DNA from 2 places in the Pantoea sp. Ep11b genome. Region 1 is predicted to be linked to the other one. Evidence: predicted binding sites of a transcription regulator. Region 1 holds the regulator's gene; the other holds the start of a gene.
What was found. The regulator Fur, encoded in region 1, represses iron uptake genes when iron is present. The targets are predictions, from matches to a motif close to ATAATAATGAGAACNACTATCAA.
Positions count from the first base shown of each region.

Region 2: AB1748_RS09435 (TonB-dependent siderophore receptor) is a predicted target of Fur. The motif match lies at 1,548-1,570, and genes of this name have one in related genera.

Region 1 covers NZ_CP160631.1:1,472,082-1,475,470, forward strand. The annotation lists gene glnS (glutamine--tRNA ligase) at 1-1,076, shown strand, start outside; gene AB1748_RS06915 (hypothetical protein) at 1,312-1,707, shown strand; gene fur (ferric iron uptake transcriptional regulator) at 1,777-2,220, opposite strand; gene fldA (flavodoxin FldA) at 2,567-3,097, opposite strand; gene ybfE (LexA regulated protein) at 3,230-3,389, opposite strand, start outside.
Region 2 covers NZ_CP160631.1:1,983,539-1,986,927, reverse strand. The annotation lists gene treA (alpha,alpha-trehalase TreA) at 1-1,423, shown strand, start outside; gene AB1748_RS09435 (TonB-dependent siderophore receptor) at 1,617-3,389, shown strand, end outside.

The DNA of each region.
Region 1 (3,389 bases):
AACATCATCAGACGGGCAACAAGTGGTGCATCTACCCGATGTATGACTTTACCCACTGCATCTCCGATGCGCTGGAAGGCATTACGCACTCGCTCTGTACGCTGGAGTTCCAGGACAACCGCCGTCTCTACGACTGGGTACTGGATAACATCACCATTCCGGTGCATCCGCGTCAGTATGAGTTCTCGCGCCTGAACCTGGAGTATGCGGTGATGTCGAAACGCAAACTCACCCAGCTGGTGACAGAAAAGCATGTCGAAGGCTGGGATGACCCGCGTATGCTGACCGTGTCGGGCCTGCGTCGTCGTGGTTATACCGCCGCCTCTATCCGTGAGTTCTGCCGTCGCATTGGCGTTACTAAACAGGACAACATCGTGGAGATGGCGTCGCTGGAATCGTGCATCCGTGACGATCTCAACGAAAATGCGCCACGCGCCATGGCTGTGCTGGATCCGCTTAAAATCGTCATTGAGAATCTGCCGGCGGGTCATAACGAAATTATCACCATGCCGAATCATCCGGGTAAGCCGGAGATGGGTACGCGTGACGTGCCGTTCAGCCGCGAAATCTGGATCGATCGGGCTGATTTCCGCGAAGAGGCGAACAAGCAGTATAAACGCCTGGTGCTGGGCAAAGAGGTGCGCCTGCGCAACGCCTATGTGATTCGTGCCGAGCGCGTCGCCAAAGATGAAGCGGGTAACATCACCTGCATCTACTGCACCAGCGACGTCGATACGCTGAGCAAAGATCCGGCCGATGGCCGTAAGGTCAAAGGGGTGATTCACTGGGTTTCTGCCGATCATGCGCAGCCTGCTGAGTTCCGCCTGTATGACCGTCTGTTCAGTGTGCCAAACCCGGGCGCGGCCGAGGACTTCCTGGCGGTCATCAATCCTGAATCGCTGAGCATCAAAAATGGCTTTGTCGAGCCGGGCCTGCGCGATGCGCAACCGGGCGAGCCGTTCCAGTTCGAACGCGAAGGCTATTTCTGCGCCGACAGTGTTTACTCGAAGCCGTCGCAGCTGGTGTTTAACCGCACCGTGGGCCTGCGCGATACCTGGGCAAAAACCGGCGAGTAAAACATTTTCGGGCTGACCCCATAAAATGGCAAAAGGGCGATTTATCGCCCTTTTTTATGGCCCCGATTTTCATCATCACCGACGTTTATTCTGCACTAACTGCAACTCCCCCTGCGCCCCCTGTGAGAGTAATCTGAGTTTAAAAAAATTAATCAATTTCAGAGTGTGAATTAGCCGCTTTCAGGTAGGCTATGCGCTCTCAACGGTCGCAAAGCGGGTTACAGAAGGAAAAAAAATGAACGCTCTCGCCCAGGAAGCCAAACACAGTGTCGTCGTTTTACATCAGCTCATTGAACGTATTTTTAATCAGGCAGCAGGCTCTGATGACAGTTTTGAGTTGCTGATGTCCTATTTCCATCCCGAATTTCGCATGGTGACGCCGAAGGGTAAAGAGTACAACCTCAATGACGTTGAGGATCTTTTCCGGCAGTTGCAGGGGCAGCGGGAGGGGATGCGCATCGCCACCTGTGAACATGTGATCCTGTCGCACCATGAAAAAGAGATCACGGTGCAGTATCGCGAAATGCAGATGATGAATGGCAATAATCAGAGCCGCATCTCCCTGGCGATTCTGGATTGCAGCAGTACTATCCCGCGCTGGCGTTATCTGCAGGAGACGCTGGTCGCCTGACCCGGCGGCAGTACGGACGAAAAAAAACCGGTGCATTCACCGGTTTTTTTGTATCCAGCCGCGCCAGAATTACTGGTCGTGCAGCGTTTCGTTTTCCCGGCAGTCGCCCACCGTGCAGTGGCCATAAAGATAGAGACTGTGGTTGGTCAGCTTGATGCCATGACGGGTCGCGATTTCGCGCTGACGCGTTTCGATCGACTCATCGCTGAACTCAATAACCTTGCCGCAATCCAGGCAGATCAAATGATCGTGGTGATGCTGCTGAGTCAGTTCGAAGACAGATTTGCCGCCTTCAAAGTTATGGCGTGTGACAATGCCCGCGTCATCGAACTGATTCAGAACACGGTAAACGGTAGCCAGGCCAATCTCTTCGCCAATGTCGATCAGGCGTTTGTACAAATCTTCCGCACTGACGTGATGGCACTCAGGTTCCTGAAGCACTTCCAGAATTTTCAGTCTGGGCAGCGTCACTTTCAGGCCAGCCTTCTTTAATGCGGTGTTGTTGTCAGTCATGCGGATTTTGTCCTGTTACTAATATCACTTTTGTGGCTTGTCGCCTTGAATGTCGATCTGCGCTTATTCTCATTTGCGTCTCATTATAGAGCTGAAGCGATGAAATGAAAACCAGAGGGCGTGCCTGAATCATCATGGGCGAGAGGGGATACGTCACCGGGCCGGGGAGGATTCTGGCAGAGTCTGTTTGACCATCACTTCGTCTTACCGCCTGAGAAAATACGCGGAAGATCGATGCGGGTATTCTACAGATTAAACGGAGAAAGTTAAAAAAATGTGGCTATTATTTCTATAGGAATTTCCATTGCCTCAATGTGAGCTGGCGCTCACATTGAGGCATGCAGGATCAGGCTTCCAGAATCTCTTTCAGCTGCAGCTCATCGAAAATCTGCTTAACCCACTGCTCAACACGCTGGCTGGTCAGTTCAGGCTGGCGGTCTTCGTCGATCGCCAGGCCCAAAAAGTGCTTGTCATCTGCCAGACCTTTTGAGGCTTCAAAATGGTAGCCTTCGGTCGGCCAGTGGCCGACGATGACCGCACCGTGGGGTTCGATGATGTCGCGGATGGTGCCCATCGCGTCACAGAAGTACTCTGCGTAATCTTCCTGGTCGCCGCAGCCGAACAGCGCCACCAGTTTGCCGTTGAAGTCGATCTCTTCCAGCGTCGGGAAGAAGTCATCCCAGTCGCACTGCGCTTCACCGTAATACCAGGTCGGAATACCCAGCAGCAGGATATCAAACGCTTCCAGATCTTCTTTTGTGCTTTTTGCGATGTCATGCACTTCTGCAACGTCTTTACCCAGCTGCTTCTGGATCATTTTTGCAATGTTTTCGGTATTGCCGGTATCGCTGCCAAAGAAGATGCCTACGAGTGCCATGAGTAAAATAACCTCTTAAATCCTGATAATGAGATGTGTGCCGCAGCACAATTCAGCGAATAATAGCAGACGAGACAAACCCGCGGAACGGTTAAAGCCTCGACATTTGCTCCTGCGTGCGATTTGCCCGCGTTAATCCAGTTTGAGCTGTGCCAGCAGCATCTGTTCAATCAGTTCGCTGCGGCTGAGATTGCGCTGTTCGGCCAGCGTATTGAGTGCATCGACGGCTTCACTGTTCATTTTCAGCTCGACACGCCGAAGTCCGCGCCCTTTGTCGCGTTTCAGTTGATTG
Region 2 (3,389 bases), 510 kb from region 1:
GCAGAAGAAACAGCGCAATTTCGACCTGAAACATTTTGTCGATGCCAACTTTACGCTGCCCGCCGCGGGCGACAAATATGTGCCGCCCGCCGGACAGAATCTGCGTGAGCACATCGATGGTCTGTGGCCGGTGCTGACTCGCACGGCCAGCAGCGCCGGTCAGTATGATTCGCTGCTGCCGCTGCCCAAACCTTATGTAGTGCCGGGCGGACGCTTCCGCGAAATTTATTACTGGGATAGCTACTTCACCATGCTGGGCCTGGCCGAAAGCGGCCACTGGGATAAGGTGCAGGATATGACGGATAACTTCGCCTCCCTGCTCGACCGCTATGGCCACATCCCCAACGGTAACCGCAGCTACTACCTGAGCCGTTCACAACCGCCGTTCTTCAGCCTGATGGTCGATCTGCTGGCAACCCACGATAACGGCCAGGCCTACACCCGCTATCTGCCGCAGTTGCAGAAAGAGTATGACTACTGGATGGCGGACAGCGACAACGTCGCGGCGGGTGCAGCCAGCAAGTGGGTGATTAAGCTGGCAGACGGCACGCTGCTCAACCGCTACTGGGATGCGCGTGACGTGCCGCGCACCGAGTCCTGGATGGATGACATCGCCACCGCGCAGAAAGCGCCTCAGCGCAATAAGGCGGAACTCTATCGCGAGCTGCGCTCCGGTGCGGCCTCGGGCTGGGATTTCAGTTCACGCTGGTTTACCGACGCGCATAATCTCTCGACCATCCGGACCACGCAGCTGGCGCCGGTCGATCTCAACAGCCTGCTGTTCCATCTGGAGCAGACGCTGTCAAAAGCCTATCAGATGAACAAGCAGACCGATCTGGCGAAGCAGTTCGCAGACCGGGCAGAGAAGCGCCAGGCGGCTATCAACCGCTATCTCTGGGACAGTAAACAGAACTGGTATGCCGATTATGACTGGCAGAAAAAGCAGGTCCATCCGCAGCTGACCGCTGCGACGCTGTTCCCGCTCTATCTGCAGGTCGCCAGCGATAAGCAGGCTGAAAGCACCGCCCGCGCGGTGGAAAAACAGCTGCTGAAGCCGGGCGGTCTGGTGACTACGACCGTCAACAACGGCCAGCAATGGGATGCGCCGAATGGCTGGGCACCGCTGCAGTGGGTCGCCGTCGAGGGTCTGGAACACTACAACCAGCCGAAACTGGCAAAAGAGGTGGGCGTCCGCTTCCTGCAGAACGTTCAGAACACCTATGACCGGGAGCATAAGCTGGTTGAAAAATATGTCGTCGAGGGTAAAAACCTCGGCGGTGGCGGTGGCGGCGAATATCCGCTGCAGGATGGTTTCGGCTGGACCAATGGCGTTACGCTGAAGCTGCTTGATAAATATTGTCCGAAAGAGAAAACCTGTAACAGCGCCCACGATATTCCTCAGGCGTCAGCTTCACAACCTTAATGCTCTCCGGATACCTCTGGCCCTGCCGGAGGTATCCTCTCCCCCCTTTCAGCGAATTTTACTTGAACTTTTTTCATCCGCAGGCAAAATTGCAGCGAATTTATAAAAGGTAATAATTCTCATTATGATAATGAGATTGCCTATCAAGAATATTATCCACCTGCCTGACCGCTTTGCTAAGAAAGGAATGTTGATGAAACTGTCATTGCCGCTGAAAGGTTATGTTCCCCTCTGCACTCTGGCGCTGACCACGCCCGCTCTGAGTTTTGCTGCCGATATGGTGGTGACCGCGCAACCGCTGGAAGATTCCGCCTCCCCTACCCGGGGTTATCTGGCGACCACCAGCGAGGGCGCCACCAAAAACGACCGTTCGCTGATCACTACGCCGCAGTCCATCTCGGTGGTGACCCGCCAGCAGATGCAGGATCAGGGCGCGCTGACCCTGAATCAGGCGCTGGGTTACAGTTCGGGGGTCTTCACCAATTTCGGCGGTGCCGCCACCCGTTATGACACCATCGCACTGCGCGGTTTCCACGGCGGCGATGTCGATAACACCTTCCTTGATGGCATGCGGCTGATGAGCGACGGCGGCAGTTTCAACGTTCTGCAGGTTGATAACGCCTTCCTGGAGCGTGTCGACGTGATCAAAGGTCCCTCTTCTGCACTCTATGGGCAGACCGTGCCGGGCGGGCTGGTCAATATGGTGACCAAACGTCCTCAGTTCAGCGAAGAGGGTCACATCCAGCTGCAGGCCGGCAGTAATGCCACCACCGGCACGATGTTTGACTACACCAACGCCATTAACGATCAGTGGGCCTTCCGGCTGACCGGTATTACGCGCAACGGCGATACCCAGTACGCGCATACGCGCGAAGAGAAATATGCGCTGATGCCGCAGCTGATGTGGCAGCCGGATGAGGATACCCACCTGATCCTGAAAGCCTACCTGCAGAAGGATCCCTCTGGTGGCTATCACGGTTCCGTTCCCGGCGACGGCAGCCTTAACGAACACAACGGCTACAAGCTGAACAACGACTTCTATGAAGGCAACAGCGACCTCGACCAGTTTAAACGTCGCGAACAGATCTACAGTTTCGATTTTGGTCACCGCTTCAACGACGTCTGGTCATTCGCCTCTACCGGCAGCTACAGCCACTCGAATGTCGATCTCGATCAGGTCTATCAGATTGGCTGGGATCGCACTAATCCCGACCTGCTGAACCGCTACTACTCCGGCGAACGATCCTCGCTGGCCGCCTGGTCTACCGATAACCGCCTGACGGCAGAGTTCAGCACCGGTGAGCTGGAGCATCGCGTCTCGGTGGGTGGCGAGTACCACCGTTATAAGAATGATATCGTGGCCGCCAGCGGCTCAGCCTCGCAGCTGAATGCCCTGACCGGCGAGCAGGTGGGCGAGATGCCTGACTACCTCTGGACCAGTAAAACCCGTCGCTACTATCAGACCGGGCTCTACCTGCAGGATGAGATGAAGCTGAATCGCTGGCATCTGGATCTCTCCGGCCGCTATGACCGTATCGTGGCGAACAACAGCGGCAGCGCCCGTCGTCAGGATGATCACGTCAGCGGTCGCGCTGCGTTGCTCTACGCCTTCGACAACGGCATTTCGCCTTATGTCAGCTGGAGCCAGTCGATCACCCCGACCGCCCTCACCGATCCCAACAATAATCTGCTGAAGCCGACCACCGCTGAGCAGTATGAAGCCGGGGTGAAATATCAGCCGGTGGGCAGCCGCGATCTCTACAGCGTGGCGGTTTATGATCTGACGCAGAAAGATGTGGCAAACCGGAATGTTCAGACGGCGACCTACTCGCCATCGGGCAAAGTCCATTCGCAGGGGATTGAACTGGAAGCACACAATCAGCTGACGCCGCGCCTCAGCACCGTCGCGAGCTACACGCTGAATCATCTGCGCTACAAAGATTCGGTGGATGGCAACGACGGTCAC